DNA from 2 places in the Pseudoalteromonas sp. THAF3 genome. Region 1 is predicted to be linked to the other one. Evidence: predicted binding sites of a transcription regulator. Region 1 holds the regulator's gene; the other holds the start of a gene.
What was found. Region 1 encodes sigma-54, which starts transcription at its own class of promoters, with help from an activator protein. Its sites were predicted from a motif close to GTTGGCACGNNNNTNGNNT; they were not measured.
Positions count from the first base shown of each region.

Region 2: a site for sigma-54 is predicted at 5,393-5,411, ahead of flgA (flagellar basal body P-ring formation chaperone FlgA). Genes of this name have one in related genera too.

Region 1 covers NZ_CP045418.1:2,872,549-2,880,486, forward strand. The annotation lists gene FIU82_RS13415 (KpsF/GutQ family sugar-phosphate isomerase) at 1-271, shown strand, start outside; gene kdsC (3-deoxy-manno-octulosonate-8-phosphatase KdsC) at 271-822, shown strand; gene lptC (LPS export ABC transporter periplasmic protein LptC) at 819-1,373, shown strand; gene lptA (lipopolysaccharide transport periplasmic protein LptA) at 1,363-1,887, shown strand; gene lptB (LPS export ABC transporter ATP-binding protein) at 1,887-2,612, shown strand; gene FIU82_RS13440 (RNA polymerase factor sigma-54) at 2,637-4,133, shown strand; gene hpf (ribosome hibernation promoting factor) at 4,159-4,446, shown strand; gene ptsN (PTS IIA-like nitrogen regulatory protein PtsN) at 4,448-4,894, shown strand; gene rapZ (RNase adapter RapZ) at 4,961-5,806, shown strand; gene FIU82_RS13460 (HPr family phosphocarrier protein) at 5,806-6,078, shown strand; gene mgtE (magnesium transporter) at 6,195-7,553, shown strand; gene FIU82_RS13470 (YqaE/Pmp3 family membrane protein) at 7,550-7,708, opposite strand; gene FIU82_RS13475 (BON domain-containing protein) at 7,790-7,938, opposite strand, start outside.
Region 2 covers NZ_CP045418.1:2,369,898-2,377,835, reverse strand. The annotation lists gene FIU82_RS11090 (retention module-containing protein) at 1-3,695, shown strand, start outside; gene flgN (flagellar export chaperone FlgN) at 3,753-4,181, opposite strand; gene flgM (flagellar biosynthesis anti-sigma factor FlgM) at 4,174-4,500, opposite strand; gene flgA (flagellar basal body P-ring formation chaperone FlgA) at 4,573-5,289, opposite strand; gene FIU82_RS11070 (chemotaxis protein) at 5,457-6,389, shown strand; gene FIU82_RS11065 (protein-glutamate O-methyltransferase CheR) at 6,437-7,270, shown strand; gene flgB (flagellar basal body rod protein FlgB) at 7,344-7,754, shown strand; gene flgC (flagellar basal body rod protein FlgC) at 7,757-7,938, shown strand, end outside.

The sequences.
Region 1 (7,938 bases):
CGCTGTTGTCGATGATACTGACCGACTAGTAGGGCTATTTACCGATGGCGATTTACGCCGTGTATTGGAGCAGCGAGTGGATATTCACAACACCGCGCTGATTGAGGTAATGACTCCAAACTGCACCACAGCCGATGCTCATATGCTGGCGGCGGAAGCACTGAAAATTATGGAGCAAAAACGCATTAATGGACTCATTGTGACCGATCACGAGCAACGTCCCGTTGGCGCGCTGAACACGCAAGACTTATTGCGCGCGGGGGTGATTTAGTGTTGTTTTCAGAGTTATACCAAGCCATAGACGAAGGCGCATGGCAACGTGCACAGCGTACTCGATTGTTAATTTGCGATATTGATGGCGTGTTTTCAGATGGCCGTATTTACTTAGGCAATCAAGGCGAGGAATTAAAGGCCTTTAATACCAAAGACGGGTTCGGCATTAAAGCGTTGCTCAATGCGGGTGTTGAAGTTGCTGTTATCACCGGACGACAATCACAGATAGTACAAACGCGAATGCAAAGCTTGGGTGTCCCCCACATTTATCAAGGTAAAGAGAATAAGCTCGAAGCCTATGCACAGTTAAAACGCACATTAAACCTAAGCGATGAGCAAATAGCCTACATTGGTGATGATGGCCCTGATTTACCGGTGATGGAGCAAGTCGGGTTCGCCGTAGCGGTTAACGACGCTCATCCACTGGTTAAGCGAATAGCCCATTACAGTACCTTGCTACCGGGCGGTTTTGGTGCTGTGCGTGAGCTCACAGATTTGCTGATGCTGGCCCAAGGACATAGCCTGGGAACACAGGGAAGTAGCACATGAACGCAGCGAGAGCGCTCATATCACTGCTATTTATCGTCGCGATGGCGTGGCTTTGGTACCCTTATTTTATGAAGTCGACAGATAATGGTGTCGCTCAGCAAGACCATATTGCCACACCCGACTATATCGCAACTGGGCTAAGTCAGACTAGTTATAACGATCAGGGTGAGTTAAGCCACACCGTTTATGCTGAGGAAATGGAGCTGTATCAAGAGCTCGGGTTTACGCATTTCACCAAGCCGGTATTTACCTTATATGGTGAAACAGAAAATTGGCAGGTAAACGCCGATGAAGCGACTTTATACAACAACAACATTTTGATCTTGGAAAATAACGTCACCGCCACCAACTTAAAAGAAGGGGCGATGATTGAGAAGGTCAGCGCTGAGGCCATTCAAGTTGATATAGATAGCCAGCGCATGGAGTCCGAGCAGGCTGTAGTATTAAGTGGCCCGAATATGAAGATCACCGGGCAAGGCTTGAAAGCAGACCTCAATACAGAGATAGTTGAATTAACAGAACATACGCGAACAATATATTATGACCAATAAAATCAGTGCATTAATTACATCCATCGCAATTGGCTTGTGCTCTGCCAGCGCTATTGCTGAGCAAATCACCGCCAAGGAAGTGTTAATTGATGCCGACAAACAACAAGCACTGATCAAAGAAAATATCACTATTTTTGATAAGAACGTGCATATTGTTCACGGCAAACGGGAAATAAAAGCTGACCGCCTTGAGGCTCACCGTCGTCCAGAATTGGGTGATAACAAGCAATTGCTCGTAGCCACCGGCTCACCAGCAGTGTACACCGAAGTGATGGAAGATGGCACTGAGATTTCTGCACAGGCGCTGGAAATTCGTTATGACGTCGCCTCTGAGACCCTTAAAATTCAAGGTGATGCTAAGATTGCCATGGCCGACCAGCATATCGTTGCCGAAACCATAAGCTATGATATTGCCAAACAGCTGATCACCGCCGAAAAGGATGAAAACTCCAGCACACGAGTGCGCACAACATTAACACCACAAAGTGACGATACGCCGGAGAAAGAGCAATAATGGCGACTCTTAAAGCACAAAAATTAGCGAAAAGCTATAAAGGCCGGGAGGTCGTCAAAAGTGTGGGCTTAGAAGTACAAGCAGGTAGTATCGTCGGCTTGCTCGGCCCTAATGGAGCCGGTAAGACAACTACTTTTTACATGATAGTTGGCTTGGTACCCAGTGATAAAGGCACCATCAGTATTGATGATGAGGATATCACCTTGATGCCGATGCACTCTCGTGCGCGCTTAGGTATTGGTTATTTACCGCAAGAATCATCTATTTTTCGAAAGCTGACAGTTTTTCAAAATTTGATGGCCATCCTGGAAACCCGCAAGGGCTTAAGCAAAGCAGAGCGTGAAAGCGAGCTTGAGGGCCTACTTGATGAGTTTAATATACAGCACATTCGAGACTCACAAGGAATGGCGTTATCTGGTGGCGAACGTCGCCGGGTAGAAATAGCGCGAGCATTGGCGGCAAATCCCAAGTTTATCTTGTTGGATGAACCTTTTGCTGGTGTCGACCCTATTTCAGTGTTAGATATAAAGAAAATCATAGAGCATCTGCGCAATCGTGGCATTGGTGTATTAATCACCGACCACAACGTGCGAGAGACCCTAGACGTATGTGAAACCGCATACATTGTTTCCCATGGCGAGCTCATTGCTTCTGGCACTCCAGAGCAAGTTCTTGCCGATCAAACGGTTCGCGACGTCTATTTGGGTGAGCAGTTTAGATTATAACGATTAAAGGATTGTTAGAGATACATGAGGCAATCATTACAGCTGCGCCTAGGCCAGCAATTAACAATGACCCCACAATTGCAGCAAGCGATTCGCCTGTTGCAGCTCAGTACTTTGGATCTCCAACAAGAAATTCAAGAGGCGTTGGACGCCAACCCATTACTTGAAGTTGAAGAAGACAATTACGCCGATAATAACGACAACCAAGAGCAAAAAGAGTCGACGTCCGACAACCAAAATAACGACACCGCCGAGACGGCCAGCGCCAGTAAGGACGAAGTTGAAAGTGCTGATGCCATGAACAACGAGTCCATCAGTGAAGACTTGCCCATGGATGTGTCTTGGGATGAGTATATTAGTGCGGCTCCCGTTGCCTCCTCTGGGCCTATGCCAGAAGATGAGTCTATCTATCAAGGCGAAACCACCGAGTCGTTACACGATTATTTAATGTGGCAGCTGCAATTAACACCTTTTAGTGCCACCGACGAGGCTATCGCCACAGCCATCATTGAAGCCATCAATGACAACGGCATTTTAACGGTCAGTTGTGAAGATCTGCTGGAAAGCTTGAATCATGATGAACAAGACGATGGTATCGAGCTCGATGAAATTGAAGCCGTTCTCAAGCGTATCCAACTCTTTGATCCAGTAGGAATTGGTGCACGTTCTTTACAAGAGTGCTTGTTGATCCAGCTCAAGCAATTTGACCCACAAACCCCTTGGCTTGAAGAGACCAAAGAGGTAGTTTGTAACTATATTGATTTGCTTGGTAGTCGCGACTATCGCACCTTGATGAAAAAGACTAAGCTTAAAGAAGCGCAGTTAAAAGAGGTGATGACACTGATACACAGTTTAAATCCGACTCCTGCAGCCACGATTGTGCGAGAGCAGTCAGAGTATGTGATTCCAGACGTATCGGTGAAGAAAGTTAAAGGCCGCTGGGTGGTTGAATTAAACCCAGATAGTATGCCTAAGATCCGCGTTAACGATCACTATGCATCAATGTCGCGAAGCTGTAAGTCACAAAGCGATAGTCAATTTATTCGCTCGCATTTACAAGAAGCGAAATGGTTTATAAAGAGCTTGGAACAACGCAATGATACGCTACTTAAAGTAACTAATTGCATTGTTCAACAACAACAGGCATTCTTTGAACATGGTGAAGAGGCAATGAAGCCAATGGTGCTTAATGACGTTGCCGAAATGGTGGAAATGCATGAGTCAACGATTTCCCGTGTGACCACCCAAAAGTATATGCATACACCACGGGGTATTTTTGAGCTGAAGTACTTTTTCTCCAGCCATGTTACAACCGAAAACGGAGGTGAATGCTCGTCTACAGCGATTCGAGCATTGATCAAAAAGCTAGTAGCTGCGGAGAATCCTGCTAAACCGTTGAGTGATAGCAAGATTGCCGACGTACTAGCCGAGCAAGGAATTAAAGTGGCTCGGCGCACGATTGCTAAATATCGTGAATCGCTAGCCATTCCACCGTCAAATCAGCGTAAAAGTTTGATATAGACGTTAGACAAGAAGGAAAATGCTTATGCAATTAAATCTTACCGGTCGTCACGTAGAAATCACTGATTCTCTTCGCAACTATGTGAATAGCAAATTTGCAAAATTAGAGCGTCACTTTGACCATATAAATAATGTGCATGTCATTCTTGATATTGAAAAACTAACACAAAAAGCAGAAGCTACTCTTCACGTTAACGGTGGTGAACTGTTCGCAACCGCAGAGCACCAAGATATGTATGCGGCGATCGACGGCTTAATTGATAAGCTCGACCGTCAAGTGATTAAACATAAAGAGAAATTATCTCGTCACTAACATGAACCTAGATTCACTCTTTACCAAGGACTGCAGCAAAGCTGCGGTCCTTTTTAATAGCAAAAAAAGAATGCTGGAGTACCTCTCTCAGGTGGCTCATCAGCACAGTCCTCACCTCAGCGAGCAATCGGTACTTGATGCTCTGCTGACCCGCGAAAAGCTGGGCAGTACCGGCATCGGCAAAGGCGTTGCTATTCCGCATGGCCGTCTCGATGGTATCGACAGTACGATTGCCATTGTTGTAACTAATCGCGAAGCCATTAACTTTGATGCCATTGATAACCGTCCAGTGGATATCTTTGTCGCACTTTTAGTGCCGGCTAATGAGACTGAACAACACCTGAAGACCTTAGCGACAATTGCTGATAAACTAAAAGACAAACAACTGTGTAAACAACTGCGCTCGGCGAGCAGCGATCAAGAGCTTTATCAATTGATCGCCGACTAATGCGCGCCGTATTGATTCATGGTGTGGTTTAAATGTGCGTTTTGGGGTAAAACAAGGAGTTGTCGGATGGAACTTATCATTGTCAGTGGTCGCTCGGGTTCTGGAAAATCAGTCGCGTTACGGGTGCTCGAAGACCTTGGGTACTATTGCGTAGATAACATCCCAGTTATTTTACTCCCCTCCTTGGTGCGCAGTGTTTCAGCAAATTATGACAAAATTGCCGTCAGTATCGACGTGCGCAACTTGCCCAAAGAGCAGCATGAATTTAACGACATTCTCGCTTACCTGCCTGAGTTTGCTAAGCCTTCGCTGTTTTACCTTGATAGTGATGAACAAACGTTGATTAAGCGTTTCTCTGAAACTCGTCGACTACACCCCTTATCCATGCAAAATATGACGTTGGATGTCGCTATTCGTGAAGAGAAGCAGCTTCTTGATGTACTCATCTCCCACGCCGACTTTATTATTGATACAACTGAGCTCAGTGTTCACCAGTTGGCGGAGATGATCCGTGAAAAAGTGCTGGGTAAAAAAGACAAGCAATTACTGATCACTTTTGAGTCTTTTGGATTTAAACATGGCATTCCAAAGAATGCAGATTATGTGTTTGATGTGCGGTTTCTCCCCAATCCCCATTGGGAACCTGAACTAAAGGCGCTCACAGGGTTAGACCAACCCGTTCAAGACTATTTAGCCAGTCACTCAATCGTGCAAAAGTTCACTTGGCAGATCCAAACTTTTGTTCAAACTTGGTTACCCCACTTAGAGCGTAATAACCGTAGTTATTTGACCATTGCTATTGGCTGCACTGGGGGTCAACACCGCTCAGTGTACCTTGCCCAAACTTTGGGAGAGCGCTTTTTAGATACCTATCCGAACGTGAAAATTCGCCATCGAGAGCAGGAAAAATAGTGATGGTTGAAGGTACTTTTATTATTCAAAACAAGTTAGGCCTACATGCTCGTGCAGCCTCACAATTGGCGCAACTGGCGATGAATTTTGATGCTGAAATAATGCTATATCAAGGTGATAAGAGCGCTCAGGCCGACAGTGTCTTGGCTTTACTGCTCCTTGAGAGCGGCAAAGGTAAGGAAGTGCGCGTGCAGTGTGAAGGCCCTGATGCCGACGCCGCGTTGGCAGCTATCGGGGCGCTCATTGCAGAAAAGTTCCACGAACAAGAATAACCCTTAGGCATTTACTTTTGCTATCATTGATTTAGTTAGGTTAAACTAATCAACGGCTTGTAAGCGCTTGCTTGCACGCTATTTCCCACCCCATTTTTTGTATTTAAGGGATGCCTATGCCAGAAGCCTATGAACAAGATTACCCGCTGCAACAACTTCAAGAAGTCACCGAAGCTCTTAATAGCGGCCAGTTTGTTCATGTACGCAGGCTTCTCGCCAAAACTGCGCCCTGTGATACCGCATTATTATTAGAATCATCGCCCCATAAGACACGTTCTAAACTATGGGCGCTCGTCGACCCTGATGTCCAAGGTGATGTACTTGAAGAGCTCTCTGAAGATGTACGCCTGAGCATTATCTCACGCATGGAGCCTGAGCATATCGCCGCAGCGACAGAGGACATGGACGATGATGATTTAGGGGAAGTATTACGAAGCTTACCAGAGCCCGTTTATAAAGACGTTATTGAGGCGATGGATATTCAAGATAGAGACCGTGCAACTACGGCTCTGTCTTACCAGGAGCGCTCAGCTGGGGCGCTGATGAATACCGATACAGTGACTATCCGTCCCGATGTCTCTGTTGATGTGGTGCTGCGCTACTTACGTCTCAAAGGCGAGCTACCTGAAGGCACCGATGAGCTCTACGTAGTCGATAAAAATAACTGCTTTTTAGGCTCAATGCCATTGAGCTCTTTGCTAACCACCATGCCAGATGCCATCGTGCGCGACATCATGGATGAAGAGTGTGAATCTATTCCAATCACCATGGATGAGTCTGAAGTGGCGCAGCTGTTCGAGCGCCACAACTGGATTTCGGCCCCTGTGGTCGACGATCAGGCGCACTTACTTGGGCGTATTACCATTGATGATATCGTCGATGTTATCCGTGAAGACGCTGAACACAGTTTACTGAGCTTAGCCGGTCTAGATGATGAAGAAGATACCTTTGCACCGGTATTTAAAAGTACTCAGCGGCGCTCCGTTTGGCTTGGAGTAAATTTATTGACCGCGATGCTGGCCGCATTTGTGGCGAGCTTTTTCGAAACCACCTTGGGTATCTTGCCATTTTTAGCCGTGCTCAATGGTATTGTGCCGTCAATGGGGGGCGTGGCCGGCTCACAAACGCTGACCTTGGTTATTCGAGGCCTCGCACTTGGCCATATTAACGCCACCAACCAGAAATTTATACTGACCAAAGAGCTGGCCATCGGGGCCTTGAATGGGGTGCTGTGGGCTTTGCTTATCGGTAGCGCCATCGCGCTTTGGAAATGGGATTTAACAATCGGTTTAGTGATCGCCTTTGCGATGTTTATGAATCTCCTCGCTGCGGGTATTGCTGGTGCGGTTATTCCCCTAATTCTGAAGAGAATGAATATCGACCCGGCGCTTGCCGGTAATGTAGTGCTGACCACAGTTACCGACATCGTAGGTATCTTCGCATTCCTTGGAACCGCGACTTGGTTCCTTATTTAACGCCGCCCAATAATGTAGATAGCGTGAATAAGGCCAGGGAAGTAGCCCAATAGGGTTAGTAAAATATTAAGCCAAAAGTGCATTCCTAAGCCCACCTGCAAAAATACACCTAGTGGGGGAATAAGAATTGAGAAAATGATTCTAATAATGTCCATGATTGCTCCGCTAGTTACACCTGCTTGTAGATAAAGGAAAGCCCAGCAACGCTGGGCCTTCTACCGAGAACTTACAACTAATTATTCAGCCATTACACGCAGTTCATCGTTTACTTCACGAACATCTTCTGTGTTTTCAGCGATTTTAATCGCAAGGTCACGCTCGGCTTCGCTATCTACGTTGCCTTTAAGCGTAACGACACCTTGGTCGGTATCAACATCAATGTCAG
Region 2 (7,938 bases), 500 kb from region 1:
CCGCAGTAAATTTGATTCTCACAGATGCAAATGGGCAGATACAAACCGTAACAGCGGTGGTGGCGGCAGATGGTGGTTGGCAAGTGTCTGTCCCGCAGGCGCTTGCTGAGGGGGGGTTTACCGTTTCAGCGAGTGTTACTGATGCCCAAGGAAATGAAGCGCAGGCAAATGCCCAAGGGCAAATAGATGTTACGGCTCCGACGCTCAGTATTGATCCGCTTGGAGCGCAAAGTGATACCACGCCTATTATTTCTGGTGTTAGTTCGCAAGTGGGCGCAAGCGTGGGTATCGAGGTCACCGATAGCGATGGTACGACGCAAACGTTAACAGCAGTGGTGCAAAGCGATGGCCGCTGGCAGGTAGAAGCCTCCCAGCCGTTAGCTGAAGGGGATTATACTGTACTTGCATCAGTGACTGATGAAGCAGGGAATAACACCCAAGCGTCAGCGCAGGGCAGTATTGATGCCAGCGCACCGGATTTGACCATCGACAACCCGGGTATAGGCAATGACACGACTCCAATCATTACTGGCAGTAGTTCTGAGGTTGGAGCAACGGTGGCTATCACCGTGGTCGATGCCAGTGGTAATACCCAGACGATTCAGGCGACGGTGCAAGATGATGGCACTTGGAGTGCGTCGCTCGCCACGCCTTTAGCGGAAGGGCAATACACTATCACCGCCGAAGTCAGTGACAATGCCGGTAACCAGGCTAATGATCAAGTCCAAGGCGAAGTGGATATTACAGCCCCCACAGTGACCATTTCGCCCATTGGCAGCGTGAATGATGAAACCCCTGTTATTAGCGGCAGTGCTGAAGGCAATGAGGGAGATGTTGTATCAATCACCGTAGTCGATGCCAGCGGAGATAGTCAGAGTTTTACGGCACTGTTAGCCGGTGATGGCAGTTGGACAGCTGAGGTGCCTACTGCACTTGCTGAGGGGGATTTTGATATTACCGCCAGCATTACTGATGCCGCAGGAAACGAGGGCACCGATAGTGAATCCGGTACAGTTGATACTGCCGGTCCAGGGATTACGATTGATCCCGTAGGAGTGATAAGCGATGCCACCCCCGTTATTTCTGGTATCTCAGCGGGCGCTGCGCTTGGGGCTGTGGTGTCAATAGTTGTAGTTGATGCTCTTGGTAATGTTCAGAACTTGAGCGCCGCAGTCGGTGCAGATGGTACATGGAGCGCAAACATTGGTGCAGCGCTGGCAGAAGGTGAGTTTACTATCACAGCCAGCGTTGATGATGGTGCTGGCAATACTTCAACGGATTCTGAAACGGGTGTTATCGATACTATTGCTCCCACTGTTAATATTGACCCACTTGAGCTCACTAACGACAATACTCCCCTTGTTTCTGGAGGCTCAAGCGAAGCGAACAGCCAATTAACACTTACTTTTACTGACTCTCAGGGGAACAGTCAAAGCGTCATTACTACTACTGATGTCAATGGTGATTGGCAGGTATCCGCTCCTTCAGCGTTAGCCGATGGTACTTATACTGTGGCCGTGACTATTGTTGATGATGCAGGCAATACGGGTACTGATTCACAAAGTGCTGTCATTGATACTATAGGTCCTGAATTAACCATAGTGCCTTCCTTTTTGTTAGGGAATCTAGTTTCTTTATCTGGTACATCAGACTTGCCCGCAGGCAGTGAAATCACTATCACTGAGCACCTCGTCGGAGGAGCAATTGGCTTAACATACACAGCGATCACCGATGCTGATGGCAATTGGACTTTAGTTAATTTAACAGTGCCGCTTCTGACATTAGCCTATGTGACTGCGTCAGCCTCTGATGCCGCTGGCAACACGACCACCATCAGTACACTCGATTTTGATAATGAACCACCTGTTCTTAGCATTGATACCCTTGGCTTAACTAATGACAGCACGCCAGTTATCAGTGGTACAACAGATGTGGCTGATGGCACTGTAGTAGAGGTGATAGTGACCGATGCGCTCGGTGACCAGCAAACCTTGCAAGCGTCAACCTCAAATGGTAACTGGTCTGTGGCTGTGTCTGCGGCGCTGGCTGAGGGAGGCTTTACTGTAGAGGCGGCAGTACGTGATGACGTTGGCAACCTAACCGAAGTGAGCGCAACCGGTGAGGTGGATACCACCGCCCCTAGCCTGAGCGTGAACGTGCCTGCAAACGGCAATGACAATACCCCGCTTATCTCAGGGACATGTGATGAAATAGGAGCCACTGTTTCTATCACGGTCATTGATGGCAATGGTGATAGCCAAAATATTTCAACTGTTGTAGCAGTAGATGGCACTTGGGCTGTCACGCCCTCTGCGTTATCTGAAGGCACTTTTACCGTAAGTGCAACGATAGTGGATGACGCGGGCAATACCACCACAGTTTCTAACACTGGGAATATTGATACTCAAGGCGTAAGCGTGACCCTTGACCCATTAGGGTTGGGGAACGATGCCACGCCTCTGCTAAGCGGTACATGCAGTGAAATTGGCGGGGCGGTGAGTATTAGTGTGCTTGATAGTAATGGTGATACATACACACTCAGTGCGACGGTAGATGGCGGTGGCAACTGGTCGGTGTCTGCCCCCAGCCTTGCTGAAGGGGGTTACACCGTAACCGTCAGTGCTTCTGATAGTGCTGGCAATAGCAGCAGTGTTAGTGGCACAGGTACCATAGACACCATTGCACCGACAGTAAGCATTGATGCGGGCAGTATAGCTCTCACAAATGACAGCACACCGCAGGTAAGTGGCTCCTCTAATGAGTCGAATGCTCAAGTAAGCGTACAATTTGTTGATGGAGCGGGTACTGCTCATACGGTGAGCACTACCACAGATAGTAATGGTGACTGGTCTATTAGCGCGAGCTTAGTATTGGTCGATGGACCATGTACTGTGACCGCGAGCGTCACCGACCAAGCAGGGAATACCAGCAGCGTCGTAAGTACTGGTACTATAGACACAACCCCAATTAGCTTTGAAGTCACTGATTTTGATCCCGGGATTTTGGGCTTAGTGTTACCATCAGCAGAGGGAACGGCGCCTGCGGGTACAGAGATCTACATTCTTGGTTCCAGCTTAATTGGTGTTGGCCTATTGGGCATTGACTTGGCTGTTCTGAGCACGTATCCGAGCACGACCACGGATGCGAATGGTGATTGGGGATATACGCTCTCTTTGCTAGATTTAGATATATTCAGTGGGGAGGATTTTTATTTCGTGACCATAGACGCTGCAGGCAACTACTTAGTCAAAGATACCAATAATCAGGTATTTGATAGTGGCTCTATTTATGAAAACTCGTCAGCAGAGCAACCTCTAGAGGTCAGCGCTTTCGCTCAAGAGGTGGTGGTTGAAGAAACTGATAGTCAAAGCCATTATGCCAGTGTTGAGACTCTGGATTATGAAGCTGTAAGCTTGAGCTTAAATGGTGAGCAGTTTACCGAGTTTAACCAAGTAAAAGAAATCACAGTCAATGCCGAGCAAGCTATCAGTGAATCGGGTTTGTTAGGCGCTGAGGCTATTTTGGATAATCCTGATGAGGCAGAAGAGGTATTAGCTCAATTTGATGATTTAGCCTCAGAGCAAACCATAACGAGCGAGGAGCATGGCTTTGGAGGAGCCTCACATTACGCCACTGTTGGCGATGATGAAGTGATCAAAGCGATGCTGGATAGCTCAGGCAAAGGCGAGCTGTAAGAGGTAAAAAAGGGAGCTTAGGCTCCCTTTTTCAAATCAATATTTAGCTTAGTAGGTTCAGGCTTTTAAGTTCTTTACGATTTTATTTTCGCTGCGGTCAATCCCGCCGTCGGCAGCATAGGTTAATGAACTTGGTGCGCCGATAAGAATATCTTTGAGCTGTTTGACGGTGAGCTGAGCATTGTGAGCAGCCTGAGCATTCACTTGATTTTGCTGTTTGCACTTTAGCAATAAAGTCTGTGCATGCTCTATCATCTCTTGGTGCGGCGCTAATATCTCTTGCTCTTGCGCTTTTAATAGCTGAGCAATATGCTGGTCTTGTTGCTTAATTTGAACAAGCGCCCGCTCTTTTCTAGGCGTTAATTCCTTCAGTTCATCACCACTGCGCCCGGCAATAGCGCTCAGCTCATCTTCAAGTAGTTGTAGCAAGTCTTGTAAACTTGAGAGCTGTTGACCGAGAGCCACACTAAGTGCCGAATCAGCCATACAAATCGAACTCAAACGCAGCGATGTTTTTAGCAAGCTTTTCACTATCTACTTGATATTTGCCTTCACTGATAGCTTGCTTTAATTCGTCAACCTTTTGTTGGTCGAACCCTGATGAGCGCTCAGCCTTCTCTTGCAAAGACTTCATTTGCTTTGCTTGTGGGGTAAGGCTTACTGAGTCCGCTGCAGCCTTCGTACTGGCCTTTGCGTTTGCCTCATTACCTTGTGTTTGCGTTTGGTTGAGCTTTTGTTGCTCCACTTTATTTTGTGGTGTGTTGTACACCGAGCCTTGCTGGCCTTTGTTGACTTGATTCACCATCACTAATTACCTAAGCTATATTGACCTTTGCACTGTTTATCGGCCATTCTAGCCAATACTTTAGCATAAAATTTAAATATTAACCGCCACGGTTTCCACTGCTGTTACTTTGGCATTGATCAGCCGGCCAGACTTTACATTACGCACGCGAATATTATCACCGACACCGCCATCTTCTAGCGCTTCTCCAGATGTTTTTATAGTGAGTCCGTTAAAGCGGGCAATTATGCTCACATTATCGCCCTTACACACCATACACAACTGATTCATACTAATTGGCAATCCTCTGCGAATACTGCGTTTACTGCGGCTGCCGACAATAACTTCTGGCTGCTCTATGTAGCGAGCGCGAACAAAATGTTGCGGACGCTGCTCAGTAGTTAAATCATCAGCACTAATAATTTGCCCACGGGCAATGTGATCATTGGCGACCACGATAGTAGAGAGCTTACTGATGCGTACATGGACATACTGACTCCAAAGAGCAGGACTTGAACACTTAAGTTTTACTGTTACCTGCCGATTAAATGGCGGAGCGCTAGCCGTAGAGGCTTGCGGTGTTACTGCACACTCTCTGGGACCTATGCGCGCATCTAAGTCCATCGCTTGCACTTGTAGCTCTTGATCGGGCTGAATGTGCGCTTGATCTGTGATGTATTGCTCAGCAAGCGTTTGCAAAGCGTGGCGATCATAGCGCTGTTGTTGGCCGTTGTTTGCCTCAGCCGTTGAGCTTATTAATACACCGGCTATTAACCATAAGCTTTGGAAAAGTTGAATTTTTTTGAACATACTCACCATGTTTCGACTATGCTTATTGGGTAAAACAGGGTATAACTACGAAGCGTCAAAAACTGGGCGTTCTAGCGTAGTTATACTAACGTATGAAGCTAAGAAGCAAAATGCGTTCCTATTTGGCGCGAGTGTGCGAAGTTGTAAATTAATGCTAGGAGAATCCGATGGCTGGCATTTTAGATTCTGTCAATCAACGAACCCAACTTGTGGGTCAAAACCGCCTTGAATTATTGCTGTTTAAACTAAAAGGACGCCAGCGGTTCGGGATCAACGTTTTTAAAGTTAGAGAAGTCCTTCAGTGTCCACCACTAACAAATATGCCGAAGACGAATTCTTACATTCGTGGGGTTGCGCATATTCGTGGACAAACCATTTCTATCATCGATTTGTCTATGGCTGTAGGCGGTCCGGCCATCACTGATATTGAAAATTGCTTTATTATTATCGCCGAATATAACCGCTCTGTGCAGGGGTTTTTGGTGGGTGGCGTTGAGCGTATCGTCAATATGAATTGGGAAAAGATTATGCCACCGCCGTCAGGTGCGGGGCGCTATTCTTACCTTACCGCAGTGACTGAGATTGATGACGAGCTCGTAGAAATTTTGGATGTCGAAAAAATTCTTGCAGAGATCAGCCCAGTTAATACCGAGGTCAGTGAGGGCATTGCCTCAGATGGCGAGATGCAGAAAGATCTCGGTGAGCGTATTGTGTTTATTGCCGATGACTCTGCCGTGGCGCGTAATCAAGTAAAACGGGCGCTGGAGCCTCTCGGGGTGCAAACTGAGCTGGCGAAAAACGGTAAAGAGGCCCTGTTGCGATTAAAAGAAATAGCGAAACTCGACTGCAAAGATGATATCACTGAGCGAGTGGCGTTACTGATATCGGATGTGGAAATGCCAGAGATGGACGGCTATACCTTAACAGCAGAGGTCAAAGCGGATCCGAAGCTGGCACCATTGCATGTGATACTGCACACCTCTTTAAGTGGCGTATTTAACCATGCGATGATAGAAAAAGTTGGGGCGGATGATTTTATTGCCAAATTTAACCCCGACGAACTGGCTACAGCAGTTAAAAAGTGGGTGCATTGTGATTAATGCCGCCTTGTCTTGTAACCGCTTCAAGTGAGTTAGGTGAGAGTAATTTGGAAAATAAGCATTTAGAGCTCGGTGAATACAACCAGTTTCGTGCATTTTTAGAACAGCAGTGTGGCATCGTGCTGGGTGATAACAAACTTTACTTAGTTAAAAGTCGCTTGGCTCCGCTAATGGCTCGCTTTAGCGTTGAATCTTTGTCGCAGCTGGTTAGCAAAACGTTGAGTCCGCATGAGCGGCAACTTCGTGCCGCTGTTGTTGATGCCATGACCACCAATGAAACATTGTGGTTTCGCGACTCTTATCCGTTTGAACTATTGAAGACAAAGCTCTTACCTGAGTGCAAAGATTTACGTCGGCCGGTAAAAATTTGGTCGGCGGCCAGTTCTTCAGGGCAAGAGCCCTACTCGATAGCGATGTCAGTGGCCGAATATCAACAGTCTCGCCCAGGTCAACTGTCCTCGGGAGCGCAAATAATCGGTACGGATATCTCTAATACTATGCTCGATATTTGTAAAAATGCTGAGTATGACTCATTGGCATTGGCTCGAGGACTCAGTGCTGAAAGACGCAAAAAGTTTTTTAGCGATAGCGGCAACGGTATGGCTAAAGTTAACGACAATGTAAAACGTATGGTGAGCTTTCGCCATTTGAATTTATTGGATTCATATGCGTTGCTGGGTAAGTTTGACATTATCTTTTGTCGCAACGTCCTTATTTATTTTTCTCCGGAAGTAAAAGCCAAGATCATTGGTCAATTCGCGCAAGCGCTGAATCCTAAGGGATATTTGTTTTTAGGAGCGAGTGAATCAATGACAGGCTTGAGTACCGAGTTCGATATGATCCGTTGTAATCCCGGTATCATCTACCAAAAAAAGTCGTAAATACATAGCCTTACAATCTATGGTCTAAAAATTGCTGTAGCCCCTCTAAGAGAGTCAAAAATTTGGAGAGGCTATGGCTATCAGTTTTGATAAAGCATTTGGTATTCATCCCCAAGCAATGCTCGTTCGCTCGCAAAGGGCTGAGCTATTGGCGTCGAATATTGCCAATGCAGACACCCCTGGCTATAAAGCGAAAGACATTGATTTTGCCAGCGCATTAAAAGCGGCAAATAATCGGCAGTTAAGCGGCAATAGCTTAGCTCGCACCCATCCGGAACACCTCCAAGCAAGTACCCAAATGAGTATGGGTGAAGCAAAATTTCGTGTTCCAAATCAACCAGATACAGGCGATGGTAACTCTGTTGATGTACAGGTGGAACGGAACTTGTATACACAGAACGCTATAGAGTATCAGGCCAGCTTACGCTTTATGAACGGCAAGATTTCCGGTCTTAAGAAAGCCCTAGGTGGTCAAGGAGCATAATCATGAGTTTATTTAATGTTTTTGATGTTTCTGGTTCGGCCATGAGTGCGCAAAACGTGCGCTTAAATACCACGGCCAGCAACTTAGCAAACGCAAACTCGGTTAGCTCCTCAGTGGAGCAGACATATCGCGCTCGCCAACCTGTTTTCGCTGCTCAGTTGCAGCAAGCGGTAGGCAAACAGCA